DNA from 3 places in the Kluyvera sp. STS39-E genome. Region 3 is predicted to be linked to each of the others. Evidence: predicted binding sites of a transcription regulator. Region 3 holds the regulator's gene; each other region holds the start of a gene.
The links. The regulator PurR, encoded in region 3, represses purine synthesis genes. The targets are predictions, from matches to a motif close to CANGCAAACGTTTGCNTG.
Positions count from the first base shown of each region.

Region 1: a site for PurR is predicted at 6,173-6,190, ahead of cvpA (colicin V production protein). Genes of this name have one in related genera too.
Region 2: a site for PurR is predicted at 8,058-8,075, ahead of gcvT (glycine cleavage system aminomethyltransferase GcvT). Genes of this name have one in related genera too.

Region 1 is NZ_JBFQGA010000004.1:329,023-339,413, reverse strand. It holds gene pdxB (4-phosphoerythronate dehydrogenase PdxB) at 1-330, shown strand, start outside; gene AB4K05_RS10925 (aspartate-semialdehyde dehydrogenase) at 395-1,408, shown strand; gene truA (tRNA pseudouridine(38-40) synthase TruA) at 1,408-2,220, shown strand; gene AB4K05_RS10915 (DedA family protein) at 2,246-2,905, shown strand; gene accD (acetyl-CoA carboxylase, carboxyltransferase subunit beta) at 3,102-4,016, shown strand; gene folC (bifunctional tetrahydrofolate synthase/dihydrofolate synthase) at 4,102-5,370, shown strand; gene dedD (cell division protein DedD) at 5,360-6,034, shown strand; gene cvpA (colicin V production protein) at 6,245-6,733, shown strand; gene purF (amidophosphoribosyltransferase) at 6,767-8,284, shown strand; gene AB4K05_RS10885 (UbiX family flavin prenyltransferase) at 8,448-9,017, shown strand; gene argT (lysine/arginine/ornithine ABC transporter substrate-binding protein ArgT) at 9,307-10,089, shown strand; gene hisJ (histidine ABC transporter substrate-binding protein HisJ) at 10,312-10,391, shown strand, end outside.
Region 2 is NZ_JBFQGA010000001.1:353,642-364,032, reverse strand. It holds gene yqfB (N(4)-acetylcytidine aminohydrolase) at 1-109, opposite strand, end outside; gene AB4K05_RS01730 (MurR/RpiR family transcriptional regulator) at 155-889, shown strand; gene bglA (6-phospho-beta-glucosidase BglA) at 1,010-2,443, shown strand; gene AB4K05_RS01720 (SDR family oxidoreductase) at 2,656-3,399, opposite strand; gene gcvP (aminomethyl-transferring glycine dehydrogenase) at 3,460-6,333, opposite strand; gene gcvH (glycine cleavage system protein GcvH) at 6,488-6,877, opposite strand; gene gcvT (glycine cleavage system aminomethyltransferase GcvT) at 6,904-7,998, opposite strand; gene ubiI (FAD-dependent 2-octaprenylphenol hydroxylase) at 8,392-9,594, opposite strand; gene ubiH (2-octaprenyl-6-methoxyphenyl hydroxylase) at 9,614-10,391, opposite strand, start outside.
Region 3 is NZ_JBFQGA010000003.1:334,523-344,913, reverse strand. It holds gene AB4K05_RS08220 (alkene reductase) at 1-693, shown strand, start outside; gene gloA (lactoylglutathione lyase) at 765-1,172, shown strand; gene rnt (ribonuclease T) at 1,277-1,924, shown strand; gene AB4K05_RS08205 (Grx4 family monothiol glutaredoxin) at 1,996-2,340, opposite strand; gene AB4K05_RS08200 (C40 family peptidase) at 2,681-3,508, shown strand; gene sodB (superoxide dismutase [Fe]) at 3,632-4,213, shown strand; gene AB4K05_RS08190 (MFS transporter) at 4,282-5,448, opposite strand; gene AB4K05_RS08185 (YnhF family membrane protein) at 5,608-5,697, opposite strand; gene purR (HTH-type transcriptional repressor PurR) at 5,992-7,017, shown strand; gene punR (DNA-binding transcriptional activator PunR) at 7,035-7,946, opposite strand; gene punC (purine nucleoside transporter PunC) at 8,058-9,251, shown strand; gene cfa (cyclopropane fatty acyl phospholipid synthase) at 9,549-10,391, shown strand, end outside.

The DNA.
Region 1 (10,391 bases), on a different contig from region 3:
ACGACTCAAGTGTTTGAAGCCTACAGCCAGTTTATTGGTCAGCCGCAGGAAGTGGCGCTTTCATCGCTGCTGCCCGCGCCAGAGTTTGGCCGCATTAGCCTGCATGGGCCGCTCTGTCAGCCAACGCTGAAAAGACTGGTCCATTTAGTGTATGATGTGCGCCGCGATGATGCGCCGCTGCGAAAAGTGGCGGGGATCCCCGGCGAATTTGACAAGCTGCGTAAGAATTATATTGAACGCCGCGAATGGTCGTCACTGACGGTTGAGTGTGACGACGCTGATGTTGCTGCGCTGCTGCTTAAAATCGGGTTTAACGCCGTACATTGCTAATGTCTTCTTAATGCTCCTGCTGGATACTCCAGCAGGGCTGTCATTTTTTCTGGAGTAAATCACCATGTCTGAAGGCTGGAATATTGCCATCCTAGGCGCAACCGGCGCCGTGGGCCGTGCCCTGATTGAAACCCTTGCGGAACGCGAGTTTCCGGTAGGTGATATCTATGCGCTTGCACGTAATGAAAGCGCCGGTGAGTATCTGCGTTTTAACGGTAAATCGGTAATGGTGCAGGATGCGGCGGAGTTCGACTGGACTCAGGCGCAGTTGGCGTTCTTTGTGGCAGGTCAGGAAGCGACCGCAGCCTACGTCGAAGACGCGAGTAACGCGGGCTGCCTGATTATCGATCTCAGCGGCCTATTTGCCTTAGAGCCGGATGTGCCTCTGGTGGTTCCTGATGTAAACCCATCTGCCCTTGCTGACTACCGTAACCGCAATCTGATTGCCGTCGCCGACTGCCAGACCAGCCAGCTTTTGAGCGCGTTGAAGCCACTGATTGATGACGGCGGCCTGTCGCGCATCAGCGTGACCAGTCTGCTCTCTGCTTCTGCACACGGTAAAAAGGCGGTCGACGCATTGGCCGGGCAGAGCGCTAAGCTGCTGAACGGTATACCGATTGATGAAGACGACTTCTTTGGCCGCCAGCTGGCGTTCAACATGTTGCCGATGCTGCCAGACCGGGAAGGGAGCGTGCCTGACGAACGTCGCATTGTTGACCAAGTGCGTAAAGTTCTGCAGGACGATGGCCTGATGATTTCCGCTAACTGCGTTCAATCACCGGTCTTCTATGGTCTCGCACAGATGGTCTCCTTCGAAGCAATGCGTCCGCTGGCAGCGGAAGAAGCGCGTGACGCGTTTAATCGTGGCGAAGATATCGCGCTGTCTGAAGAGGGCGAGTTCCCAACGCAGGTTGGCGATGCGACCAACAGTGCGCACCTTTCTGTCGGCTGTGTCCGCAACGATTATGGTATGCCGGAGCAGGTTCAGTTCTGGTCGGTTGCCGATAACGTCCGTTTCGGCGGCGCGTTGATGGCGGTGAAAACGGCTGAGAAGCTGGTGCAGGAGTATATGTACTAATGTCCGGAATGGAGCAACTGCCGGTCTATCGTATTGCGCTGGGCATTGAATACGACGGCAGCAAGTACTACGGCTGGCAGCGGCAAAACGAAGTACGCAGCGTGCAGGAGAAGCTGGAAAAAGCGCTCTCGCAGGTGGCGAACGAACCGATTAGCGTGTATTGCGCCGGACGCACCGATTCCGGTGTACACGGTACCGGTCAAGTTGTGCACTTCGAAACCCATGCGGCGCGTAAAGACGTGGCATGGACATTGGGCGTAAATGCGAATTTGCCTAGTGACATAGCGGTTCGTTGGGTGAAAGCTGTTCCCGACGATTTTCACGCGCGCTTTAGCGCGACGGCGCGTCGTTATCGCTACATTATTTACAACCACCGGCTGCGTCCGGCGGTGTTGGGACAGGGGGTGACGCATTATCACCAGCCGCTGGACGCCGAGCGGATGCACCGCGCGGCGCAAAGTCTGCTGGGCGAGAATGATTTCACCTCGTTTCGGGCGGTGCAGTGTCAGTCACGCACGCCGTGGCGCAATCTTATGCACATCAATGTGACGCGCTATGGCGCGTATATCGTGGTGGACATCAAAGCGAATGCCTTTGTGCATCATATGGTAAGGAATATTGTTGGCAGCCTGATGGAAGTTGGCTCAGGAAACCAGCCGGAGAGCTGGATTGCAGAACTGCTGGCGGCAAAAGACAGGACGCTTGCCGCCGCGACGGCGAAAGCGGAAGGGCTGTACCTGGTGGCGGTAGACTACCCCGCGCACTTTGAACTGCCTTCCGTGCCGATGGGGCCGCTTTTCCTGGCGGACTAATGTAGTCATTTGGGGCTAAAACAATATGGATCTTATCCGTTTTTTAATTGATTTCATCCTGCATATTGATGTGCATCTGGCTGAACTGGTCGCGCAATATGGCGTCTGGGTTTATGCCATTCTGTTCTTGATCCTGTTTTGCGAAACTGGGCTTGTGGTTACGCCGTTCCTGCCTGGCGACTCACTGCTGTTCGTGGCCGGTGCGCTCTCTGCGCTGCCGACGAACGATCTCAATGTGCACCTGATGGTGCTGTTGATGGTGATAGCGGCGATTGTCGGCGATGCGGTGAACTACACCATTGGGCGATTGTTTGGTGAAAAACTGTTCAGCAACCCCAATTCGAAGATTTTCCGTCGCAGCTACCTAGATAAGACTCACGCCTTCTACGATAAACATGGTGGAAAAACCATTATTCTGGCGCGATTTGTGCCTATCGTTAGAACATTCGCGCCATTTGTGGCGGGAATGGGGCATATGTCCTATCGTCATTTTGCGTTCTATAACGTGACCGGTGCGCTGCTGTGGGTGCTGCTGTTTACTTACGCGGGCTACCTGTTTGGCGATCTGCCGATTGTGCAGGAAAACCTGAAGCTGTTGATCGTCGCGATTATCGTGCTGTCGATCTTGCCGGGCGTTATCGAAGTTATCCGCCACCGTCGGGCTGCTGCAAAGCAGGCAAAATAAACCAAGCACAGAGGGCACGATTCAGCCGTGCCCTGTTACGGCATGTTTCGCGGTTCGACCACTTTTTTATGCCAAGTTTCGGGCTGTTATGTTTTAATGTGCAACATTCATGGTCTATGAGGGGCAAAAGTGGCATTATGCGCGCCCCCTTAATGGCAAAACTGGCATCGACCAGGTTCAGGCAGAAAGGTTATCAATGAGCTGGATTGAACGAATTAAAAGCAACATCACACCTACCCGCAAGGCGAGCATCCCGGAAGGGGTATGGACCAAGTGCGATAGCTGTGGTCAGGTTTTGTATCGCGCTGAATTGGAGCGTAACCTCGAGGTTTGCCCTAAGTGCGACCATCATATGCGTATGTCAGCGCGTAATCGCCTGCACAGCGTATTAGATGAAGGGTCCCTGGTAGAACTGGGTAGCGAACTTGAGCCGAAAGACGTGCTGAAGTTCCGTGACTCTAAAAAGTATAAAGACAGATTAGTTTCTGCGCAGAAAGAAACGGGCGAAAAAGATGCGCTGGTTGCCATGAAAGGCACCCTGCACACAATGCCTGTTGTCGCTGTGGCCTTTGAGTTCTCCTTTATGGGCGGCTCGATGGGTTCCGTTGTCGGTGCGCGCTTTGTCCGTGCCGTTGAGCAGGCGCTGGAAGATAGCTGCCCGCTTATCTGTTTTTCCGCATCAGGCGGCGCACGTATGCAAGAAGCGCTGATGTCGCTGATGCAGATGGCGAAAACTTCTGCGGCGCTGGCGAAAATGCAGGAACGCGGATTGCCGTACATTTCCGTGCTGACCGACCCAACCATGGGTGGCGTCTCTGCAAGCTTCGCGATGCTGGGCGATCTCAACATCGCTGAGCCGAAAGCGCTGATTGGTTTTGCCGGTCCTCGCGTTATCGAACAGACCGTTCGTGAGAAACTGCCGCCGGGCTTCCAGCGCAGCGAGTTCCTCATTGAGAAGGGGGCGATTGATATGATCGTTCGCCGTCCGGAAATGCGTCTGAAGCTTGCCAGTATTCTGGCGAAGTTGATGAATCTCCCGGCACCAAACCCGGATGCGCCGCGTGAAAGCGTGGTGGTACCGCCGGTACCGGATCAGGAACCAGAGGCCTGATAATGCAAAGGGCAGGGCCGAGCGGCGCTGCCCTTTTTGCTATTACTCACCTTGCTTTTATTCACCGTTGAAAGTTGCGGGCATCATGGAAAAACATCTTATTCCTCAGGCCACGTCGCCCCTGGCTACGTGGCTTTCTTATCTGGAAAACCTTCACGCTAAAACTATCGACCTCGGTCTGGCTCGCGTCAGCTTAGTGGCGGGTCAATTGGACGTGCTTCAGCCTGCGCCGTTTGTATTTACGGTCGCGGGGACTAACGGTAAAGGTACGACCTGCCGTACGCTGGAAACGATTCTGATAGCCGCAGGCTATAAGGTCGGCGTTTACAGCTCTCCGCATCTGGTTCGTTATACTGAACGCGTTCGCGTAAAGAGCGAGGAGCTTGCCGAAAGCGCGCATACTGCCTCGTTTGCAGCGATTGAAGCGGCACGCGGCGAGACCTCTTTGACCTATTTTGAATACGGCACCCTCTCGGCGCTGTGGCTGTTTAAGCAAGCGCAGGTAGACGTGGTGATTCTGGAAGTCGGGCTGGGTGGTCGCCTCGATGCGACAAACATCGTTGATGCCAGCGTCGCCGTGGTGACCAGTATTGCTTTAGACCATACCGACTGGCTGGGACCAGATCGCGAAAGCATCGGTCGTGAAAAAGCGGGCGTCTTCCGCGGCGGGCGTCCGGCAGTGGTGGGCGAACCGGATATGCCACATACTATTGCTGATGTCGCGCGGGAGAAAGGCGCAGTATTACTGCAGCGTGATGTTGACTGGCGCTATACGGTGGAAGCCGATAGCTGGACGTTTAGCGATACGCAGGGCGAATTACGCGGTCTACCGCTGCCAAACGTGCCGCAGCCGAATGCCGCCACGGCGCTGGCTGCGCTGCGTGCCAGCGGGCTTGTGGTGAGCGATGAAGCCATTCGTAGTGGCATTGCCAATGCGATTTTGCCGGGCCGCTTCCAGGTCATCCAAACAGAACCTCGCGTCATTTTAGATGTCGCCCATAACCCGCATGCGGCGGCCTACCTTGCTGGACGTCTCAAATCGCTGCCGAAAACTGGGCGAGTACGGGCGGTTATTGGTATGCTGCATGATAAGGACATCGCCGGTACGCTGGCGTGCTTAGAGGCGGTCGTGGACGACTGGTATTGTGCGCCGCTTGAAGGGCCGCGCGGGGCGACGGCGGAACAATTGCGTGAACATCTGCGCGCAGGTACCGTCTTTGCAAGCGTGGCGCTGGCATGGCGCGCCGCAATGGCCGACGCGACGCCTGATGATACGGTGCTGGTGTGTGGTTCGTTCCACACGGTAGCGCATGTGATGGAAGAGTTGGACACGGGGATAGCGGGTGGCAAGTAAGTTTCAGAACCGTCTTGTCGGGACGATAGTATTAGTTGCCTTGGGCGTTATCGTGCTGCCTGGGCTTCTTGACGGGCAAAAAAAACATTATCAGGATGAGTTTGCGGCGATTCCACTGGTGCCAAAACCTGGCGACCGCGACGAACCTGATATGCTGCCAACTGCCACTCAAGCCTTGCCCGCGCAACCGCCTGAAGGTGCAGCGGAAGAGGTGAGGGCGGGTGACGCGGCAGCGCCATCATTGGATTCCAGTCGCCTTGCCGTTAACGGCAATGGCGATCTCGAACAGATCCCGCCGGCGGCGGATCTCCCTAAACCGAAACCTGTCGAAAAACCAAAACCTAAACCGCAGCCGGTAACTGAACAGGTTGCCGCCACCCCGCCGCCAAAAGCGGTGCCGGAAGAGAGTGCCGCGCCGGTGGGCAAAGCTTATGTGGTGCAGTTGGGTGCGTTGAAGAACGCCGATAAGGTGAATGAAATTGTCGCTAGTTTGCGCGGGGCGGGTTACCGCGCTTACACATCGCCATCCACACCGGTTCAGGGTAAAATCACCCGCATTCTGGTGGGGCCAGAGGCCTCAAAAGATAAGCTGAAAGGTTCGCTTGGAGAACTGAAACAGCTGTCGGGGTTAAGCGGTGTAGTGATGGGGTATACCCCGAACTAACGCAGCTTAAACCTTCACCCAAACCCTTCCCACAGTGGGATGAGGGGCATTATATTTGCCCGTGGGTGTGGGCCCAAATTAGTGGCGTTGAATATTTTTTCAGCGCCATTTTTTATTTACGCCGGGGAAGGAAATCCCTACGCAAACGTTTTCTTTTTCTGTTAGAATGCGCCCGAACTGGATGACAGGGCGTAAAATCGTGGGACATTTATGGTCTGGATTGATTATGCCATTATCGCGGTGCTGGGCTTTTCTTGCTTAGTGAGCCTTATCCGCGGCTTTGTTCGTGAAGCATTATCGTTGGTAACCTGGGGCTGTGCCTTCTACGTTGCTAGCCATTACTACACGGAACTGTCCGTCTGGTTTACGGGCTTTGAAGATGAACGGGTTAGAAATGGGATAGCGATTGCGGCGCTGTTTATCGTAACGCTCATCGTTGGTGCTATCGTCAACTACGTGATAGGCCAACTGGTGGAAAAGACCGGTTTGTCGGGTACAGATAGGGTATTGGGGATCTGCTTTGGCGCTTTACGTGGGGTGCTGATTATCGCCGCTATCCTGTTCTTCCTCGACACTTTTACCGGGATGGCGAAGAGCGATGACTGGCTACATTCGCAGTTTATTCCCTATTTTTCTCCGGTTATCAGATGGTTTTTTGAATACCTTCAAAGCTCGTCAAGTTTCTTGCCCAAAGTATAAACTTTGGGTCGTTGCTTAACGAGGAAAAGACGTATGTGCGGTATTGTCGGTATCGCCGGTGTCATGCCGGTTAACCAGTCGATTTATGATGCGCTAACGGTGCTGCAGCACCGTGGACAGGATGCCGCTGGCATCATCACCATTGATGCCAACAACTGCTTCCGGTTGCGTAAGGCAAACGGCATGGTCAGTGATGTCTTTGAAGCTCGCCACATGCAGCGTATGCAGGGCAACATGGGTATTGGCCACGTGCGTTACCCAACGGCGGGCAGCTCCAGCGCTTCTGAAGCTCAGCCTTTTTACGTTAACTCGCCGTATGGTATTACGCTTGCGCATAACGGCAATCTGACCAATGCGCATGAGTTACGTCAAAAGCTGTTTGAAGAAAAACGCCGTCACATCAACACCACTTCTGATTCTGAAATCCTGCTCAATATCTTCGCCAGTGAGCTGGATAACTTCCGCCATTATCCGCTGGAAGCCGACAATATTTTCGCCGCAATTGCTGCGACCAACCGTCAGATCCGTGGGGCATATGCCTGCGTGGCAATGATTATCGGTCATGGCATGGTAGCTTTCCGCGACCCTAACGGCATCCGCCCGCTGGTGCTGGGCAAGCGTGATATTGGCGATGGCCGCACCGAGTACATGGTGGCCTCTGAAAGCGTGGCACTTGATACGCTGGGCTTTGAATTCCTGCGCGACGTGGCACCGGGCGAAGCGGTCTATATCACCGAGAAAGGGCAGTTGTTCACCCGTCAGTGTGCTGACAACCCGGTGAGCAATCCGTGCCTGTTCGAGTACGTCTACTTTGCGCGCCCGGACTCCTTTATCGACAAGATTTCCGTCTATAGCGCCCGCGTCAATATGGGGACTAAGCTTGGCGAAAAAATCGCCCGCGAGTGGGAAGATTTAGATATTGACGTGGTTATCCCGATTCCGGAAACCTCTTGCGATATCGCATTGGAAATCGCGCGTATTCTGGATAAACCGTACCGCCAAGGTTTTGTGAAAAACCGTTATGTTGGCCGTACCTTTATCATGCCGGGTCAGCAACTGCGTCGTAAATCCGTACGCCGTAAGCTGAATGCTAACCGTGCTGAGTTCCGCGGTAAGAACGTGCTGCTGGTCGATGATTCCATCGTGCGTGGCACCACCTCTGAACAGATTATCGAAATGGCGCGTGAAGCCGGCGCGAAGAAGGTCTATCTGGCCTCTGCCGCACCGGAAATTCGCTTCCCGAACGTCTATGGCATTGATATGCCTACCGCGACTGAGCTGATTGCACATGGTCGTGAAGTGGACGAAATTCGCCAGATCATCGGAGCCGATGGGCTTATCTTCCAAGATCTCAACGATCTCATTGAGGCGGTACGCGCAGAGAACCCGGAAATTCAGCAATTTGAATGCTCGGTGTTCAACGGCGTGTATGTCACCAAAGACGTTGACCAAGCTTATCTTGATTTTCTCGACTCACTGCGCAACGACGATGCCAAGGCCATGCTGTTGCAAAATGAAGTGGAAAACTTAGAGATGCACAACGAAGGTTAAGACAGGGCAGGTCGGATAGCGTTTATCCGGCCCGAGTCTGCCTCCTCGTAGGCCGGATAAGGCGTAGCTGCCATCCGGCTTTTTTATTGCCTACTGCCTGCTAGTTGCGTCTGGCTCCGTAATCCGGCAAAGTCTGCATCAATACGGAAACAAGGCGGTTAGTGTGAAACGACTCATCATTGGTATTTCAGGCGCCAGCGGCGCCATTTACGGCGTGCGATTGTTGCAGGTGCTGCGCACTCTTCCTGATGTGGAAACGCATCTGGTGATGAGCCAGGCCGCGCGACAGACGCTGGCGTTGGAAACAGACTTTACGCTCCGTGAGGTTCAAGCGCTGGCAGATGTGGTGCATGATGCCCGCGATATCGGCGCCAGTATCTCGTCAGGTTCGTTTAAAACGTCCGGTATGGTTATTCTGCCTTGTTCAATTAAGACGCTCTCTGGGATCGTCAACAGCTATACCGATGGTCTGCTGACGCGTGCCGCAGATGTGGTGCTTAAAGAGCGCCGTCAGTTGGTACTTTGCGTGCGAGAAACACCGCTGCATCTGGGGCACCTGCGTTTGATGACTCAGGCGGCTGAAATTGGTGCGATTATCATGCCACCTGTTCCCGCGTTTTATCACCGTCCACAAACGCTAGATGATGTGATTAACCAGACCGTAAACCGCGTGCTGGACCTCTTTGACATCTCTTTGCCAGAAGATCTCTTCACCCGCTGGACCGGGGCGTAATCGCGCCCAAGCGGAGTGCACCGTGCATCTTTTGCCCTGTTTCAGGGCAATTCTGCAACGCCGATCAAATCCTCGATATTTAATCATCCTGATCGTCTATTTGTGCTCGATTTATGCGCTGTGGCTGATATCTTCCTCTATGATTACCTTTTGTTATCTTTTTATTAACATATTTAACGTTGTGGTTTGTTCGCGTTAAAGATGGCACAGAAGATGCAGATAAGGTTTTGCAGACACACACAACATAATTATCAGTAGTTAACGACATCACGATTTAATAGGGGAACGTATGAAGAAGACGATTCTGGCTCTCTCTTTGCTGTTGGGTTTCAGCAGCGCCTCCAGCGTATTTGCAGCACTGCCACAGAGCATTCGTATTGGTACTGATGCCACCTATGCACCGTTCTCCTCGAAAGATGCCAAAGGCGATTTTGTCGGCTTTGATATCGATCTGGGCAATGAAATGTGCAAACGCGCCAGCATTAAGTGTACTTGGGTAGGTAGCGATTTTGACGCGCTAATCCCGTCGCTGAAAGCAAAGAAAATTGACGCAATTATCTCCTCATTATCCATTACTGAAAAACGCCAGCAGGAAATCGCTTTCTCTAACAAACTGTATGCGGCGGACTCGCGTCTGATTGCGGCAAAAGGCTCGGCGATTTTACCGACCCTTGATGCGCTGAAAGGCAAACATATCGGCGTGCTGCAGGGTTCAACGCAGGAAGCTTATGCTAACGAAAACTGGCGCAGCAAAGGCATTGATGTCGTGGCCTACCAGAACCAGGATCTGATCTACTCCGATTTGGCGGCCGGTCGTCTGGATGCTGCATTGCAGGATGAAGTTGCGGCCAGCGAGGGCTTCCTCAAGCAGCCTGCGGGTAAAGACTTTGAGTTTGCAGGGGCGTCGGTAAAAGACAAGAAATTCTTCGGCGATGGTACCGGGGTAGGTCTGCGTAAAGACGACGCAGAGCTGAAAGCCGCGTTTGATAAAGCGCTGGCGGAACTGCGCGCTGACGGCACCTACGACAAAATGGCGAAGAAGTATTTCAACTTTAACGTCTACGGCGACTAACCGCTCAGTATGTATCATCGTGGTGCATGAATCTTGTAGTGCACCACGATGGTGCGTTGATTGCACAAAAATCGCGCATGGTTGCATAATTAAGCATTTTTAATGAGAAAAAAGCCATCAGGAAGGGCAGAATGCTTTGCCTTGATGGGCCGAAAGATGGCACGATAACTGCTCAGATTATTTCTAAAAAACCCACAAGAATTACCGTCTGTTGAGGATAATATGAAAAAACTGGCATTATCTTTTTCTCTGGTCTTGGCGCTTGCTTCAGCTTCAAGCGCGTTTGCAGCAATTCCACAAAA
Region 2 (10,391 bases), on a different contig from region 3:
CCCCAACCTTAAAATGAGATTCCGCCGCATCACGCAGGGTAATCGTTTTGCGTCCGGCGAGAATGTCGTCCTGAAAGCGCTGAAAAAAAGTGATGTCGTTAGGCTGCATGGTATCATTCCCTTTAGGTCATTTAATTTTACGAGTATCGTCACCGTGAGCCTATTCTCCCACGCCACTATCGCCAGCCTCAATAATCTTGAGATGATGGTCTATCACTACGTCATCAAAAATCGTGACACGGTGATGTACATGACCATCCGTGAGCTGGCCGACGCGGCGGGAGTCTCTACCACCACCGTGATGCGTTTTTGCCGTAAACTCAACTGTGAAGGCTACTCGGAATTTCGCGTACGCTTTAAATTATATCTGGAACAAGATGAACCGCAGCAGGCTAATTTTGGTGCCAGTGAAATTATCAGTTTTTTCAAAAGCGTCAATAATGATGAATTCGAAAAACTAGTCGATAACGCCGTTGATATTATCCAGGCTTCGGAACGTATTATTTTTATCGGCGCGGGAACCTCAGGCTCACTGGCAAAATATGGTGCACGATTCTTTTCAAATATCGGTAAATTTAGCAACCATATCGACGATCCTTATTTTCCCGTCACCAATGACATGGCTAAAAATGCGCTGGCCATTGTCCTGTCGGTCTCGGGCGAAACCGAAGAAATCCTGCGTTTCGCCAGCCAACTCAGCCTGCACCGCTGCAAGGTGATGTCGATTACCAGCCATGAACATTCGCGGCTGGCGAAACTCGCCGACTTTAATCTCTCTTGGCATGTCCCACAAACGCGTATTGGCGGCGTTTACGATATTACAACGCAGATCCCGGTTATTTATATTCTGGAATCCTTGGGGCGTAAACTGGCGAAGAAATTAGCATAAAAATACAGGGTGTTTTTTTGATGTAACATATTCCATCCGGTGCAATTTGTTATATCGTGACATTTAATTGTCCTTTGTTAGACTCAGTTTTATTAAGCCCAATACATGAGCATAGCAAAGATGAAAAAACTGACCTTACCGAAAGACTTTTTATGGGGTGGCGCTGTTGCCGCACACCAGGTTGAAGGCGGCTGGAATAAAGGTGGCAAAGGCCCCAGCATCTGTGACGTGCTAACCGGCGGCGCCCACGGCGTGCCGCGCGAAATTACTCAAGAAGTGGTGCCGGGTAAATACTACCCAAATCACGAAGCCATCGACTTCCACGGTCACTACAAAGAAGACATCAAGCTGTTCGCCGAGATGGGATTCAAATGCTTCCGCACCTCCATTGCATGGACTCGTATTTTTCCAAATGGCGACGAAACGCAGCCCAATGAAGAGGGGTTGAAGTTTTACGACGATATGTTCGATGAGCTGCTGAAATACAACATCGAGCCGGTTATTACCCTTTCCCACTTCGAAATGCCGCTGCACTTGGTGCAACAATACGGCGCTTGGACCAACCGTAAAGTGGTTGATTTCTTCGTCCGTTTCGCAGAAGTCGTATTCGAGCGCTATAAGCACAAGGTCAAATACTGGATGACCTTCAACGAAATCAATAACCAACGTAACTGGCGCGCACCGCTGTTTGGTTATTGCTGTTCTGGCGTGGTCTATACCGAGCATTCCAATCCGGAAGAGACCATGTACCAGGTATTGCACCACCAGTTTGTGGCGAGCGCCCTAGCGGTGAAGGCTGCACGCCGAATTAACCCGGAGATGCAGGTCGGTTGCATGTTGGCTATGGTTGCGCTCTACCCATACTCCTGTAAACCAGAAGATGTCATGTTTGCTCAGGAATCCATGCGCGAGCGTTATGTCTTCACCGATGTGCAAATGCGCGGCTACTACCCGCGTTACGTGTTAAACGAATGGGAGCGTCGCGGCTTTAATATCAAAATGGAAGCGGGCGACGAGGCGATTTTGCGTGAAGGCACCTGCGACTACCTTGGCCTGAGCTACTACATGACCAACGCGGTTAAAGCCGAAGGCGGTAGCGGCGATGCCATCTCCGGCTTCGAAGGCAGCGTGCCGAACCCACACGTGAAAGCCTCTGACTGGGGCTGGCAGATTGACCCGGTTGGCCTGCGTTACTCGTTATGCGAACTGTACGAGCGCTACCAAAAGCCGCTGTTTATTGTCGAAAATGGCTTCGGGGCCTACGACAAAGTGGAAGACGATGGCAGCATCAACGATGACTACCGTATCGACTATCTGCGCGCGCACGTTGAAGAGATGATGAAAGCGGTCACCTACGATGGCGTTGACCTGATGGGCTACACGCCGTGGGGCTGCATCGACTGTGTGTCATTCACCACCGGGCAGTACAGCAAGCGCTATGGCTTCATCTACGTGAATAAGCATGACGACGGCACCGGCGATATGTCGCGTTCACGTAAGAAGAGTTTTAACTGGTACAAAGAGGTCATCGCCAGCAACGGCGAGAAACTGTAAGTTATTGCCGGATGGCGGCGCAAACGCCTTATCCGGCCTACTCTGACGCGATGATTGCCCCTGTAGGCCGGATAAGCGCAGCGCCATCCGGCATACCCTGGCGCGATGATTGCCCTTGTAGGCCGGATAAGCGCAGCGCCATCCGGCATACCCTGGCGCGATGATTGCCCTTGTAGGCCGGATAAGCGCAGCGCCATCCGGCATCAATCGCACTACTTCCCGCCCGCCAGCTCAAGAAAACTTCCCGTCACATACGACGCTTTCTCGCTCAGCAGCCAGGCAATCGCCTGCGCCACCTCTTCCGGCTGCCCGCCACGCTGCATCGGCAACATCGACTTCACACGATCAACTCGCCCCGGCTCCCCACCGGAAGCATGCATTTCGGTATAAATCAGGCCAGGACGCACGCAGTTTACACGGATCCCCTGCGCCGCCACCTCCAGCGCCAGCCCGGTGGTCAGCGTATCGACAGCCCCTTTTGAGGCCGCATAATCCACATACTCGAAAGGCGCCCCCAGCCGCGATGCCGCCGAAGAGACATTCACAATCGCCCCACCATTACCGCCGTGTTTCGAGGACATTCGCTTCACCGCTTCACGACAGCAAAGGAAATAGCCGGTGACGTTGGTCGTCAGCACGCGGTTAATGCGCTCGGCAGTCAGGTTTTCCACCGTGCTCTGGGTAAATAAAATCCCCGCATTATTCACCAGCGCGATCAGCGGCTCCTGCCGCTTATCCAGCAGGGCGAACATCGCTTCGACCTGCTCCTCATCGCCAATATCCGCCCGCACGCTAAATGCCCTGCCGCCCTGTGCGACAATCACATTCACCACGTCAGCCGCTGCCGCTTCGTTCTGGTGATAGTTCACCGCCACCGTATAGCCTTCCTGAGCCAGCTGTAACGCCGTCGCCCGGCCAATTCCCCGGCTCGCGCCGGTTATCAATGCAAGTGCCATCCGTTTCTCCAAAAAAATAAAGGCGCCGCAGCGCCTTTAAAAGATAGTCTAATCAGACGATTACTGATATTCGCTCATCGGTACGCAGGAGCAGAACAGATTACGGTCGCCATAAACATCATCAAGACGCTTCACGGTAGGCCAGTACTTGTTCGCCATGCCCGCCGGGAAGACGGCGATTTCGCGGCTATAACCGTGATTCCATTCCGCCACCAGCTCGTTTTGGGTGTGCGGTGAGTTGACCAGCGGGTTATCGGTAAGCGCCCATTCACCGGATTTCACGCGGTCAATTTCACCACGGATAGCCAGCATTGCATCGATAAAGCGGTCCAGTTCAGCCTTGCCTTCCGATTCGGTCGGCTCAACCATCAATGTTCCGGCAACCGGGAAGGACATGGTTGGTGCATGGAAACCATAGTCGATCAGACGCTTGGCAATATCCAGTTCGCTAATCCCGGTCTCTTCTTTCAGCGGACGAATATCAAGAATACATTCGTGTGCCACATGACCATCGCGGCCGGTATACAGCACCGGGTACGCGTCTTTCAGACGAGTGGCAATGTAGTTCGCATTAAGGATCGCCACCTGACTGGCCTGTTTTAAGCCTTCCGCGCCCATCATGCGGATGTACATCCAACTGATTGGCAGAATGGAGGCGCTGCCGAACGGTGCGGCAGAGACCGCGCCCTGACGGGTCAGCATGCCTTCAATGTGCACCACGCTGTGTCCTGGTACAAACGGTGCCAAGTGCGCCTTCACGCCGATTGGCCCCATACCCGGACCACCGCCGCCGTGTGGAATACAGAACGTTTTATGCAGGTTAAGGTGCGATACGTCCGCGCCGATAAAGCCCGGTGAGGTAATGCCGACCTGGGCGTTCATGTTCGCGCCATCAAGATAAACCTGGCCGCCGAACTGGTGGACGATCTCGCACACTTCGCGGATGGTCTCTTCATAAACACCGTGGGTAGACGGATAGGTCACCATGATGCAGGAGAGATTCGCCGCGTGCTGCTCCGCTTTCGCGCGCAGATCCGCCAGATCGATGTTGCCGTTTTTATCGCAGGCCACCACCACCACCTGCATTCCCGCCATCTGTGCGGAAGCCGGGTTAGTACCGTGTGCCGAGCTTGGAATCAGGCAAATATCACGATGGCCGTCGTTGCGGCTTTCATGGTAGTGACGAATCGCCAGCAGACCGGCGTACTCGCCCTGCGCACCGGAGTTCGGCTGCATGCAAAGTGCATCATAACCGGTCAGCTTCACCAGCCAATCGGACAGCTGGCCGATCATCTGATGGTAGCCTTCAGCCTGATCAACCGGGCAGAACGGGTGCAGTTCAGCAAATTCCGGCCAGGTAATCGGGATCATTTCCGCCGCAGCGTTGAGCTTCATGGTGCAGGAGCCCAGCGGGATCATCGCCTGGTTCAGCGCCAGATCTTTACGCTCCAAAGAGTGCATATAGCGCATCATCTCGGTTTCGCTGTGGTAGCGATTGAACACCGGGTGGCTAAGAATTGCATCATCACGCAGCATCGTTTGCGGGATGGAACGGCTATCCAGTGCCACGTCTTTGTCCAGCGTATCGATATTCAATCCGTGGTTATCGCCAAGAACAACAGCGAAAAGAGCCAGCACGTCTTCACGGGTAGTGGTTTCGTTCAGGGTGATGCCAACCGCGTTGAGGATATCGCTACGCAGGTTGATTTCTGCCGCCTTCGCGCGCGCCAGCACCGAGGCTTTATCCGCCACTTCCACACACAGAGTGTCAAAGTAGTGCGCAAAACGCAGCTTCTGACCTTTCTGCTGTAAACCGGCTGCCAGAATATCAGTCAGGCGGTGGATACGATTAGCAATGCGTTGCAGACCTGCCGGGCCGTGGAAGACCGCATATAGGCTCGCGATGTTAGCCAGCAGCACCTGGGAGGTACAGATATTAGAGTTAGCCTTCTCGCGGCGGATATGCTGCTCGCGAGTCTGCATTGCCATGCGCAGTGCGGTATTGCCCGCCGCATCTTTCGATACGCCGATAATACGGCCCGGCATGGCGCGTTTGAATTCATCCTTGGCGGCGAAGAATGCCGCGTGTGGGCCACCGTAGCCCATCGGAACGCCGAAACGCTGGGCGGAGCCGAAGACAATATCCGCGCCCTGCTTGCCCGGCGCAGTTAACAGCACCAGCGCCATGAAATCTGCGGCGACGCTCACCACTACTTTGCGCGATTTCAGTTCCGTAATCAGCGGCGCGTAGTCATGAACTTCACCGGTGGTGCCCACCTGTTGCAGCAATACGCCGAACACGTCTTGATGATCCAGCGCTTTGTCGGCGTCATCCACAATCACGTCAAAACCGAAGGTTTCTGCACGGGTACGAACAACGTCCAGCGTTTGTGGGTGCACGTCGGCGGCCACAAAGAAACGGTTAGCATTTTTGAGTTTGCTGACGCGCTTAGCCATCGCCATCGCTTCTGCGGCGGCGGTAGCTTCGTCCAGCAAAGAAGCGGAAGCCATATCCAGACCGGTCAGATCCAGCGTCACCTGCTGGAAGTTGAGCAGCGCTTCAAGGCGGCCCTGAGACACTTCCGGCTGGTAAGGGGTATAGGCGGTATACCAACCTGGGTTTTCCAGCATATTGCGCTGGATAACAGGCGGTAGCTGCACTGGGGTATAGCCCATGCCAATGTATGACTTAAAGCGCTTGTTGCGACCGGCAATCACCTTCAACTCCGCCAGCGCGGCGAATTCGGTAGTCGCGTCGCCAACCTGCGGCGGCGTAGCAAGCTGGATATCTTTTGGCACGATCTGCGCAATCAGTGCGTTTAATGAATCCGCGCCAACTGTTTTGAGCATCTCTTGCTGCTGCTGGGCATCCGGCCCAATGTGACGTTCAATAAACGCGCCACGGTTTTCAAGCTGGCTTAAAGTCTGTGTCATGAGCGATGGTTCCTGAAACGTGCGGTGAATCGTAATTGTCTAACGGTGTTGCCCGCTGGCAAACATAGGCCGGATAAGGCGTGAACGCCGCCATCCTGCTTTCGGGGCAGTTGCCGGATGGCGGCTTTGCCTTATCCGGCCTACAAGAGCTACCTTATTCGTCTTCTAACAGGGCCTGGTACGCGGTGGCATCCAGCAGAGCGGCAACTTCCGCTTCATTGCTGGCTTTGATCCGGAAGATCCAACCATCGCCGTAAGGTTCGCTGTTGACCTGCTCTGGGGAATCGCCCAGTTCTTCGTTCACGGCAACAATTTCACCGCTGATTGGCGCGTAGATATCGGATGCCGCTTTAACGGATTCCGCAACCGCGCAGTCATCACCCGCGCTCACCACCGTGCCGACTTCCGGCAGGTCAACAAACACCATATCGCCCAGAAGTTCCTGCGCGTGTTCGGTGATACCCACGGTGTAGCTGCCGTCTTCTTCTTTACGCAGCCATTCGTGTTCTTTGCTGTATTTCAGTTCTGCTGGTACGTTGCTCATCAAAAAGTCTCCAGAATAAGAATGGGTTACGCGACGGCCTTGCCGTTACGCACAAAAATAGGTTTGGTTACCTTAACCGGCATTTCGCGGTTACGGATTTGCACAATCGCCGTTTCGCCAATCCCTGCCGGGACACGGGCCAACGCAATACTGTGGCCTAAAGTAGGGGAGAATGTTCCGCTGGTGATAACCCCTTCACAGGCGTTACCTTTGGCATCAGTAAATCGCACCGGCAGTTCGCCGCGCAGCACGCCTTTTTCCGTCATCACTAAACCAACCAGTTGTTCGGTGCCTTTTTCGCGTTCCAGCTCCAGCACTTCGCGACCAATGAATTGACGATCGGCAGGTTCCCAAGCAATGGTCCAGCCCATATTGGCAGCCAGCGGAGAGATGCTTTCGTCCATCTCCTGACCGTACAGGTTCATGCCAGCTTCCAGACGCAGCGTATCGCGCGCGCCTAGGCCGCATGGCTTAACGCCTGCCTGTACCAGTTTTTGCCAGAAATCTGCCGCCTGCTCTTTTGGCAGCGCGATTTCATAGCCCGCTTCACCGGTGTAGCCGGTCGTGGCGATAAAGAAATCCCCCGCCTGTACACCGAAGAAAGGCTTCATCCCTTCTACCGCATGGCGCTGTTCATCGCTGAACAGACTGGTTGCTTTTGCCTGGGCATTCGGCCCCTGTACAGCAATCAGCGACAGGTCATCACGGACGATGATATCGATGGCATAGGGTTCAGCGTGTTGGGTAATCCAGGAGAGGTCTTTTTCGCGGGTGGCAGAGTTTACAACGAGGCGGAAATAATCTTCGGTGAGGTAATAGACGATAAGGTCGTCAATCACGCCACCCGATGCGTTTAGCATCCCGCTATAAAGCGCTTTGCCGGGTTTGGTGAGCTTCGCCACGTCGTTCGCCAGCAGATAGCGCAGGAACTCGCGGGTCCGTGGGCCGTGAAGGTCGACGATGGTCATATGTGACACATCGAACATGCCGGCATCGGTACGCACCGCGTGGTGCTCATCAATCTGCGAACCATAGTGCAGCGGCATCATCCAGCCGTGGAAATCCACCATCCGCGCACCACACAGCACGTGCTGGTCATACAAAGGCGTTTGTTGAGCCATCATGTCCTCGTTGAATATATCGCACCACAAAATCTAACGCCGACGTCCATTTGGGCATCGACGCAAACGTTCTCTTTTCCCTTGAACTTACCACCGAACATCGTGCTAAACCATCAGCAAAAGAGGGACATCACATTAGCTTATGACCAAAAGTCGCCAAAAAGCATACAGAGTTATTGACTGGCAAAAAGCGAAATACGCCACAGATAATTAACAACAATAGGTCATTATTTAGCACAAGATGATATTTCATGCGGAAAAGCAGGCGTGTTTTCCGTAATGTGAAAATTGATGAATTAAAAAAACTAATGCGAAAAATGGCGTGGAATTAGATTTTTTCAAATGAGGAGTCAGGCTCCCGGTGGGACCACCGGGAGCAAAAGTGTGAGCGACTTAACGAAGCCACTCCGGCAGATCATTCAGGCCCATTGCTTGGCGAATGAGTTGAGGTTTAACGCCTGGCAGCGTATCCGCCAATTTCAGACCAATATCGCGCAGCAGTTTTTTCGCCGGATTTTCCCCGGCAAACAGCTCGCGGAAACCCTGCATCCCCGCAAGCATCAGCGCGGCGCTGTGCTTGCGGCTGCGCTCGTAGCGGCGTAGATAGAAATGCTGGCCGATATCTTTGCCCTGCGCATGCAGGCGTTTGAGCTCATTGATAAGTTCAGCGGCGTCCATAAAGCCAAGGTTCACACCCTGCCCTGCCAGCGGGTGGATGGTGTGAGCCGCGTCGCCCACCAGCGCCAGACGATGTGCGGCAAACTGGCGCGCGTATCGTCCCGTCAGCGGATAAACCTGACGTTCGCTTTCCACTTTGCAAAGTCCAAGACGATTATCGAAGGCTATGTTTAGCGCCTGATTAAACTCGGCGTCGCTGGCCTGCTGCATTCGCTCAGCTTCCTGTGGCGATAACGACCAGACGATAGAGCACAGGTTGGGATCGGATAACGGCAGAAACGCCAGAATCCCTTCACCATGGAAACACTGGCGCGCAACGGCTTCATGCGCCTCGTCGGTGCGCACTGTCGCCACCAACGCGTGATGACGATAATCCCAGAAAGTCAGAGGAATATCAGCTTTGTTGCGCAGCCAGGAGTTGGCACCGTCGGCCCCCACCACCAGACGAGCGGTGAGCATGTTGCCATCCTGCAAAGTCAGAAAGGCTTCGTTCTCTCCCCACACAACCTGTTGGAGTTCAGCCGGCGCCATCAGCGTCACATCGGCACAGCGTTGTGCCTTCTGCCACAGCGCTTGGTGGATCACTGCATTCTCAACAATATGGCCGAGATGGCTGTAGCCCATGCTGCTGTCGTCAAATGCGATGCGCCCGAAGCTGTCTTTATCCCATACTTCCATGCCGTGATAGCAGCTGGCACGCTGGGCCACGATTGCCGGCCAAACGTCGAGTTTTGACAGCAGTTTTTCGCTGCCGGCATTAATAGCCGACACGCGTAGCGCAGGCGGCGCATCGTCGGCAAGCGGCTGTGGCAGCGATTGCTCGAGCACTGCTACGCGTAGACCGCTGCCTTGTAAACCGCAGGCTACCGCCAGCCCAACCATTCCACCGCCTACGATGGCAACATCAACACTTTGCACATTAACTCCTTAACTGCTCTTAGCGGGCGACCCAGCCCAGCGTCCGCTGCGCCAGCACATCGCGTGCGGGGGTAAACATTTCCATCGCCATCAGCCCTGCGTTGCGCCCGGCAACTAAAGGAGCCCAGCGATTAGCAAACAGATGAACCAAGCTATCGGTCACGCCGATAGTCGCGGATTTATCCTCCGCGCGTTGACGTTGATAATGACAGAGCAACGGATAGTCGCCGATGTCCTGGCCGGCGTGATGCGCTTGCGCCAGCGTTTCCGCCAGCGTCATCACATCGCGCAGGCCTAAGTTGAAGCCTTGCCCTGCGATCGGATGCAGCGTTTGCGCCGCGTTGCCGACCAACGCCAGACGGTGCGATACCGTGCGTGTTGCGGTGGTCAACGAGAGAGGATAGGCGCTGCGGCTACCAGCCTGCGTAATCCGTCCCAGCCGCCAGCCGAATGCCTGCTGCAACTCACGGCAAAAACGCGCATCGGACCATCCTATGACGTCGTCATGATGTTCCAACGGATGGCACCACACCAGCGAACAGCGGTTTTGCGACATCGGCAACATCGCCAGCGGGCCATGTTCGGTAAAGCGCTCAAATGCGCGCCCCTGATGCGCAACAGCCGTGGTGACGTTAGCAATAACCGCTACCTGATTATAGGGCTCCTGTTGCCAGTGAATACCGCACTGCTCGCCAAGCGTCGAACGAGAGCCGTCGGCGGCCACCAGCAGTTTACCGTTTAGCGTTTCGCCGCTATCCAAGGTCACGCTGACGCCGTCAATTTGCCGCTCAACTTGC
Region 3 (10,391 bases):
GATGAAAATGGTCACGCTATTCGCGTAGATACATCTATGCCTCGTGCGCTGGAAACGGCCGAAATCCCTGGGATCGTTAACGATTTCCGTCAGGCCATCGCCAATGCCCGTGAAGCCGGTTTTGACTTGGTTGAACTGCACTCCGCTCACGGTTATCTGTTGCATCAGTTCCTGTCCCCTTCTTCTAACCATCGTACCGACCAGTACGGCGGCAGCGTAGAAAATCGCGCGCGTCTGGTTCTGGAAGTGGTTGATGCCGGGATTAAAGAATGGGGCGCTGACCGTATCGGTATCCGTGTTTCACCGATTGGTAGCTTCCAAAACGTCGACAACGGCCCGAACGAAGAAGCCGATGCGCTGTATTTGATCGAGGAACTGGGCAAACGCGGTATTGCTTACCTGCATATGTCCGAGCCGGACTGGGCGGGCGGTGAACCGTACAGCGAAGCATTCCGTGCGAAAGTACGCGCACGTTTCCACGGTCCGATTATTGGTGCAGGCGCCTATACGCCAGAAAAAGCGGAAGATCTTATCGAGAAAGGGTTAATCGATGCGGTGGCCTTTGGCCGTGCCTACATTGCTAACCCGGATCTGGTGGCTCGTCTGCAGCACAAGTCCGAGCTGAACCCACAGCGCCCAGAAAGCTTCTATGGCGGCGACGCGGAAGGCTATACCGACTACCCTACGCTGTGATCCTTCATTGATAGCGGCGGCAATCCGCCGCTATACTAGGACATTATTCATAAGTTAGGACGAGGGATATCATGCGTTTACTGCATACCATGCTGCGTGTCGGCGACCTGCAACGCTCCATCGAGTTTTACACCAACGTGCTGGGCATGAAACTGCTACGCACCAGCGAAAACACCGAATACAAATACTCTCTGGCATTCGTCGGCTATGGCGATGAACGTGACGAAGCGGTGATTGAGCTGACCTACAACTGGGGCGTGGACAAATACGATCTCGGTAACGCATACGGTCACATTGCGCTGAGCGTAGACAATGCCGCTGAAGCCTGTGAGCGCATCCGTAACAATGGCGGCAACGTCACACGTGAAGCAGGCCCGGTTAAGGGCGGCACCACGGTTATCGCCTTCGTTGAAGACCCAGACGGCTACAAAATCGAACTCATCGAAGAGAAAGATGCCGGCAAAGGTCTTGGCAACTAACTCCCTCCGGGCACCGCGTGGTGCCCGTTTTTTTCTCCCACGTTTCCAAGCCGCGGCAAAATTTGCCATAATGCGCGCTACTTTTTCTAAGTTAAGAGATTCAGATGTCCGACAATGCACAGCTTAATGGTCTTTGCGACCGTTTTCGTGGGTTCTATCCCGTGGTTATTGATGTTGAAACCGCTGGATTCAATGCCAAAACGGATGCACTGCTCGAAGTAGCGGCAATCACGTTGAAAATGGATGAGCAAGGCTGGTTGATGCCGGACACGACATTACATTTCCACGTTGAGCCGTTCGAAGGTGCCAATCTTGAGCCTGAAGCACTGGCGTTTAACGGCATTGACCCGAACAACCCATTGCGCGGTGCGGTGAGTGAATATGGCGCCCTGCACGCTATTTTTAAGATGGTGCGCAAAGGCATTAAAGACAGCGATTGTAACCGCGCCATTATGGTGGCCCACAACGCCACGTTCGATCATAGCTTTATGATGGCCGCCGCCGAGCGTGCATCGCTAAAGCGCAACCCGTTCCACCCATTTGTCACCTTTGATACCGCAGCGCTCAGCGGACTCGCGCTGGGGCAAACGGTGCTATCAAAAGCCTGTACCGCCGCCGGAATGGATTTCGATGCAACTCAGGCCCACTCTGCCCTCTATGATACAGAGCAGACGGCAATTCTATTCTGCGAAATTGTGAACCGCTGGAAACGTCTGGGCGGCTGGCCGTTGCCAATAGCAGCACAAGAATAGCAGCATAAAAAAAGCGACCTTACGGTCGCTTTTTTTTTGTGTGTGTTCCCACACCTATACATACTAACCGATTATTCTGCTTTCGGTTCTTCAGCGTATTTCGCTGCGGTCTCTTTAATCAGAGGCTGCAGTTCACCGCGCTGGTACATTTCGATGATGATATCGCAGCCGCCTACCAGCTCGCCGTCAACCCACAGCTGTGGGAAGGTTGGCCAGTTTGCATATTTAGGCAGCTCAGCGCGGATGTCCGGGTTCTGCAGGATGTCGACATAAGCGAAGCGCTCGCCGCAGGCAGACAGCGCCTGAACCGCCTGAGCGGAAAAACCGCAGCTTGGCAGTTTCGGGGAACCTTTCATGTACAGCAGGATTGGGTTTTCAGCGATCTGGCGCTGAATTTTTTCAATTGTCTCGCTCATTATCTTGCTTCCTCAAACTTCTTTATACGACAGTAGTTGGCCATTGTAGCGTTTCAGGCCCTGAACAGAAAATAACATTTTGTTCACGCTTTACTATTTTATCGTCTGACGCGTTAAGTTGCTTTATAAATATGTCTTTATCGGCAGCCGCATGAAAAACTTGCTCATTTTTTAGCTTCAAATGTATCAATCGATGTTTTTTTTTGCAGTTGCTAACGAAACAACGTTTTAGACATAAAAACACTATTAACAATTCGTGTTTTTATGGATTAGAATCATTGGGTTTTGTAAATCATACCCAGGCAAGGATGTTTAGCCTGCATACTCAGAGGGTTGTTCAGTGGCGCAGATAAAAAAATGGTCGTTCACGCTCTGTGCATTGCTGTTTACATCGCTATCATTCACGCCGTTGGCGCATGCTTCAGGGCATGCCAAAACGCCCACGGCGCAGAAGTCGCTTCCGGTAAAAGGCAGTGAACGCAAGAAAAAAAGTACGGACAGTAAATCTAACGCGAAGAAAAAAACCACCGCTGTCGTTGCTAAGAAAAAATCCACACCTGTAGCGGCTAAAAAAACAGCCACTGCAACACGTAAAGCCTCCCCATCACGTACCGCCAAAATCAGTAAGAAAGGCAGCGCGCTCAAAACTGCCAGCATCGTGACCACCTGCAAGCCGGCGCGTAAAGGCCATAAAAAATCCTGTACCACCAGCCCGGTCGAGTCTAAACCGACGACGATTGCTCAGGCGCACAAAGTTCGTGTGCAGAAAGCGCAAAAAACGGCGATGAATAAACTGATGGGCCAGCTTGGCAAACCTTATCGCTGGGGCGGCAACTCGCCGCGTACCGGATTCGATTGCAGCGGCTTGGTTTATTACGCTTATAAAGATCTGGTGAACATTCGTATTCCCCGTACGGCAAACGAAATGTACCACCTGCGCGATGCACGTCCGGTAGAACGTCGCGAACTGGAAAGCGGCGATTTGGTCTTCTTCCGCACCCAGGGGCGTGGTACCGCTGACCACGTTGGCGTCTATGTCGGTAACGGCAAGTTTATCCAGTCCCCGCGCACCGGCCGCGATATTCAAATTACCTCACTTAGCGAAGATTACTGGGTACGCCATTACGTCGGTGCCCGCCGCGTTGTCACGCCTAAGACCATTCGTTAAACACTTCCCCCGTTTGTTAACAAACGGGGTAAGCTTATCTTTTATCTCACCTTTTAATTTGCTACTCTATCCACACTCAATACAAGGTTATTGGGTGAATAAACTATAATAAGGAGAGTAGCAATGTCGTTCGAATTACCTGCATTACCGTATGCCAAAGACGCTCTGGCGCCACATATTTCCGTGGAAACGCTCGAGTACCATTATGGTAAACACCACCAGACTTACGTCACCAACCTGAATAACATGATCAAAGGCACCGCGTTTGAAGGTAAAACGCTGGAAGAGATCGTGCGCACTTCTGAAGGCGGCGTTTTCAATAACGCGGCTCAGGTCTGGAACCACACCTTCTACTGGAACTGCTTGGCACCCAATGCCGGCGGCGAACCGACTGGCGCGGTGGCGGAAGCCATCAACAAAGCGTTTGGCAGCTTCGCTGAGTTCAAAGCCCAATTTACCGATGCGGCAGTGAAAAACTTTGGCGCAGGCTGGACTTGGCTTGTGAAAAAAGCGGACGGCTCTCTGGCAATCGTCTCTACGTCTAACGCGGGTACTCCGCTGACGACTGATGCAAAACCACTGCTGACCGTAGATGTGTGGGAACATGCTTACTACATCGACTACCGCAACGCGCGTCCAAACTATCTGGAGCACTTCTGGGCTCTGGTAAACTGGAAATTTGTTGCGGAAAATCTGGCGGCGTAAGCCACTATCGCCGGAGTAATCCGGGGAGACAAAAAAAGCAGAAGGTCACGCCTTCTGCTTTTTCGTTTTTACTCTTGCGCCAGCGCCTCTTCGCCCCGGCGACGTCCACTGAGAAAGACCACCAGCAACGCCAGTCCGGCGACAATCGCCCCCATAACCGGCACGAAGCTATAGCCCAGGCCACCTGAGATGACCGCACCGCCGGCCACAGCGCCCAAGGCATTGCCAAGGTTAAATGCCCCAATATTCACTGATGACGACAGCCCCGGCGCCTCATGCGCAACGCGCATCACCCGCATCTGCAACGGCGGCACCACGGCGAAGGTTGCCGCGCCCCATACCACCATGCTCACCGCCGCTCCCACTTGCGTTTGCGCAAGGAATGGGATCGCCAGCATGATAACCATCAGCAGCAGCAGAAAACCTTTTAACGTCCCGCTCACCGAGCGATCGGCAAATTTGCCGCCCAGATAGTTACCGATAGAGAAGCCGACGCCAATTAAAACCAGCATCAGGGTAATAAAGCCGGACGTGGCATGGGTAATGCTGTGCAGTACCGGTGAAATGTAGGTGTAGAGGGTAAACATCGCCCCTGCCCCCAGCACGGTAGTGAGCAGCGCAGAAAGCACCTGCGGACGAACCAACACCGACAGCTCGCGTTTAACGTCCGGCTTTTCCCCACTACCGCCCTTAGGCAGAGACAAGAACAGACTGACGATAGCCACCACCCCAAGTCCCGCCGTCGCCAAAAACGACATACGCCAACCAATCGTTTCCCCAAGCCAAGTAGCAGCCGGCACACCGCCGATGTTAGCAATCGTCAGCCCCATAAACATGGTCGCCACCGCGCTGGCCTGTTTGTGTTTCGGCACTACGCTTGCCGCAACCACCGACCCTAAGCCGAAAAATGCGCCGTGGTTAAGGCTGGTAATAATGCGCGAAAGCATCAGCGTGGTGTAGTCCGGCGAAATTGCGGACAGCACGTTGCCTAGGGTAAAAATCGTCATCAGGAAGATAAGCGCATTTCGGCGGCCACGATGAGATAACAGTAAGGTCATCAGTGGAGCTCCTACCATAACACCAACAGCGTAGGCGCTGATCAGCATGCCCGCAGCAGGGATGGAGACATCGACACCCTTGGCAATCACCGGCAACAGACCCATCGGCGAGAATTCAGTGGTACCAATACCAAATGCCCCGATAGCTAACGCCAATAAGGGAAAGTTAATTTTCATGCAATGACTCCGTTTTACCGCCGACTGCGCGCGATATGGCAATATAGGGCAAAAGCATGACATTAATCACAGAAAAACAGAAGTGTACAAAACTGCAAAAGATTATTGCGAAATGCGTAACAATCAGCAGGAGGGAGCAGACGCTCCCTCGCAGGGGAATTAATGCAATATAGCGGTGAAGCTTGCTGCCACGATCAGAGCCAGCGCAACAAAAGTCGTGCACAGAGACAGTTTAAGATCGGTACTCATCAATTTTTCTCCTTTTGATTACCACAGTAAAACTGCGTTTAATCATTTTTGCACAGTTAATCATAAAAATCTTCACAGATTTAGCAGGATGTTTGTTTTTGTTCTTCCACTTTGCGCCAGGATAAGTCAAAATTCGACGCTTATTTATAAGCGTACCGGCCATTGACCCCCTCCTGTCGTCCTGTATCGTTTTCCCGGCGAATCACAATCATTAAGATTGTGCCAGGGTGTGTAAAGGCAAACGTTTTCGTTACGATTATATCAGGGGCAGGCTTGGGTCTGGAGTGAGATGGAATGGCAACAATTAAAGATGTAGCGAAGCGCGCAAACGTTTCCACTACAACCGTATCACATGTAATTAACAAAACGCGTTTCGTCGCTGAAGATACGCGCGAAGCCGTGTGGGCGGCAATCAAAGAGCTGCATTACTCACCGAGCGCCGTTGCCCGTAGCCTCAAGGTCAATCACACCAAATCAATTGGTCTGTTGGCCACCAGCAGCGAGGCTGCATATTTTGCTGAAATCATCGAAGCCGTTGAGAAAAACTGCTTTGAGAAAGGCTATACCCTGATTTTGGGCAATGCGTGGAACAATCTGGAAAAGCAACGAGCCTATCTGTCAATGATGGCGCAAAAACGCGTCGATGGCCTATTGGTGATGTGCTCTGAATACCCAGACCCGCTGCTGACTATGCTCGAAGAGTACCGCAACATCCCGATGGTAGTGATGGACTGGGGTGAAGCGAAAGCCGACTTTACCGACTCCGTCATCGACAACGCTTTTGAAGGCGGCTACATGGCAGGTCGTTACCTGATCGAACGTGGCCACCGCGATATTGGCGTGATCCCAGGCCCACTGGAGCGCAACACCGGTGCTGGTCGTCTGGCAGGCTTTATGAAAGCGATGGAAGAAGCGCTGATCAATGTCCCAACCAACTGGATAGTTCAAGGTGACTTTGAGCCGGAATCCGGCTACCGCGCCATGCAGCAGATCTTATCCCAGCATCCGCGCCCTACTGCTATTTTCTGCGGCGGTGATGTGATGGCGATGGGCGCGCTGTGCGCCGCTGATGAAATGGGTCTGCGCGTGCCGCAGGATATTTCACTTATCGGTTACGACAACGTGCGCAACTCCCGCTTCTTTACGCCGTCACTGACGACTATTCACCAGCCTAAAGATTCGCTCGGTGAAACGGCTTTCAATATGTTGATGGACCGTATCGTCAGCAAGCGTGAAGAGTCGCAGTCGATTGAGGTTCATCCGCGCCTTATCGAACGCCGCTCGGTGGCGGACGGCCCATACCGCGACTACCGCCGTTAATGGTCCTTACGGACGCCTTACGCTGGCGTCCGTAACCACTCCTCATTTAGAGTCTCACTGTCCCCCAGGTAATCCAGAAGCCAGCTTAGCGCCGGTGAAGCGTCACTTTGCTGCCACGTCAGGCAACAAGCCGCTTTCGGGAATGGATTCTCCAGCGTCAACGCCACCCACTCTCCGCTATCTAACCATGGCTGTGCCCGATGACCGGGTACCATTGCCGCGCACAATCCGGCTGAAATACAGGTTTCCGATGATTCCCAGTCTGGCACCACCACCCTCTTTTGGTTGTCCAGAAGCCAAGTGGTGCGTTTTGGCAACGAGCGCGACGTATCTTCGCGTACCAACGATGGCCAGTTGCGCAACACATCGTCACTCAGCGGCCCGGCCATCTTTGCCAACGGATGTGAACTGGCAACAACACAGTGCCAGTTCAGCATGCCCATATCGCGGAATGCGAAACGTCCACCTACCGGTATCGCCTGCGTGGCGCCGATGGCTAACTCTACGCGTCCATCCGCCAGCGCATCCCACACGCCATTGAACACTTCTTGGGAAACAATCAGCTCGACATCGTTAAAGTGGCGGTAAAAATCGACAATTAATTGGCGAGTGCGTTCGGGTTTAACAATGTTGTCGACGGCAATCGCCAACTGTCCTCGCCAGCCATTGGCGATTTGCTGACACTGCTGGCGGGTGATCTGCATTTTTTTGATGACAGACCGGCCTTCCTTTAAAAACCAAGCACCAGCCGGTGTTAATTCAACATCCCGATGACGCCTTTCAAACAGCGGTACCGCCAGCCACTCTTCCAACTGGCGCACCGTATAACTGACCGCAGAAGGTACCCGATGCAGCTCCTGCGCCGCTGCGCTAAAGCTACCGTTACGTGCAACCGCATCAACCACTTCCAGAGAATATTCAGACCACATTTTCTGCCTACAAAAAATTTGAATGCATGAGACAAATATTAGCGTTTCACAAGTGCTATTGCACTCTCTACACTCTGCCCGACTGTTTACTAACGATAAAAAGGGCGATTTATGCAACCTGGAAAAGGGTTTTTAATCTGGCTCGCGGGGCTTAGCGTGCTCGGCTTTCTGGCAACCGACATGTACCTGCCAGCCTTTGCTGCCATTCAGGACGATCTGCAAACGCCAGCATCTGCCGTGAGTGCCAGCCTGAGTCTGTTTCTTGCCGGTTTCGCCGTAGCGCAGCTTCTCTGGGGCCCGCTGTCCGATCGGTATGGACGTAAACCCATTCTACTGACCGGGCTTACCATTTTTGCCATCGGCTGCCTGGGCATGCTGTGGGTGCGCGATGGAACCACGCTGCTGGTGCTGCGTTTTGTCCAAGCCGTCGGTGTTTGCGCCGCAGCCGTCACTTGGCAGGCGATGGTGACGGACTACTATCCGGCACATCGTACCAACCGCATTTTTGCCACCATCATGCCGCTGGTCGGCCTTTCTCCGGCTTTAGCACCGCTCTTGGGCAGCTGGTTGTTGGCACACTTTGACTGGCAGGCCATTTTTGCCGCCCTGTTCATCATCACTCTACTGCTGATGTTGCCGACGCTGCGCTTGAAGCCAGCGCATAAAAAGCCGGTTGCCAGCGATGACAAACTGACGTTTATGCGCCTACTGCGCAGTAAAGACTATCGCGGTAACGTGCTGATTTACGCCGCTTGTTCTGCCAGCTTTTTCGCTTGGTTGACCGGTTCACCGTTTATTCTGCATGAAATGGGCTATAGCCCAACCGTCATTGGTCTGAGCTACGTGCCTCAAACTATCGCCTTCTTGGTGGGCGGATACGGTTGCCGTGCGGCGCTGCAAAAATGGCAGGGCTCGCAGCTTCTACCTTGGCTGCTGGTGCTCTTTGGCGTAAGCGTGATTGCTACCTGGGCAGTGGGTTTGGTGCCGAACGCTTCGTTAACCGCGCTTTTGATCCCGTTCTGCGTGATGGCCATTGCTAACGGCGCTATCTACCCGATTGTCGTGGCTCAGGCATTAAAGCCTTTCCCTCAGGCAACCGGCCGCGCCGCGGCTTTGCAAAATACCTTGCAGTTGGGTCTGTGTTTCTTGGCAAGTCTTGCGGTTTCTACGCTGATTGCCACCCCGCTACTGACCACCACCTGCGTGATGCTGGCCACGGTCCTGCTGGCGGCTGTCGGTTACTTTATGCAGCGCTCGGCACGATGCGCAGAATGCTCGTCTAAGCACTCCACTTCCCACGCGTAATCATCACGCGCATCAATGTCACGCAAATCGTTAGGACGCTAAGATTTATTGTTGAATCAATAAACTTAGCGTCCTATACTGGATCGGCATCACATAATTAATATACATTGGACTAATTGATTGGCAGCAGGATGCTTCCCGTTAAACCACGGATAGGATTTCGGTAGGGAATTCTTCCCTTCCTCTGTGCTACGTCGGATAGCAGGTTCACGAACTTTTCGTGACATTTCTCACAAACCAGAAAAAAGCGTCTACGCTGTTTTAAGGTTCTGATCATCAGGTCGGGATGGAGAAGCTATGAGCTCATCGTGTATAGAAGAAGTAAGCGTACCGGATGATGACTGGTATCGTATCGTTAGCGAGCTGTTAAACCGCGCAGGCATTGAGATTAACGGTAATGCTCCTTGCGATATCCAAGTCAAAAATCCGCAACTATTCAAACGCATTTTACAAGAAGGTTCGCTGGGTCTTGGAGAAAGCTATATGGACGGCTGGTGGGAATGCGACCGTCTTGATATCTTTTTCGACCAAGTTCTGCGTGCCGGTTTAGAAAACCAACTCCCCCATCATTTCAAAGATACCCTGCGTATTGCCGGCGCCCGTCTGCTGAATTTACAAAGTCGAAAACGCGCTTGGCAGGTGGGTAAAGAACACTACGATCTCGGCAACGACCTCTTCAACCGCATGCTTGACCCGTATATGCAGTACTCCTGCGGGTACTGGAAAGATGCGCAGGATCTAGAAGAAGCACAGCTTGCCAAACTGGATCTCATTTGCCAAAAACTGCAGCTCAAACCGGGCATGCAGGTGCTGGACATTGGCTGCGGCTGGGGCGGGCTAGCAGCGTATATGGCGAAAAACTATGCCGTCAGCGTGAAAGGCGTCACCATTTCCGCCGAGCAGCAGAAGCTCGCGCAATCGCGCTGTGAAGGGCTGGATGTCGAAATTCTGCTGCAGGATTACCGCGACCTTCATGCTCAGTTTGACCGAATTGTTTCAGTTGGCATGTTTGAGCACGTTGGGCCGAAAAACTACGACACCTATTTCTCCGTTGTCGACCGTAATTTAAAACCTGACGGCCTATTTTTGCTGCACACCATCGGCTCAAAGGTCACGGACAATAATGTCGATCCTTGGATT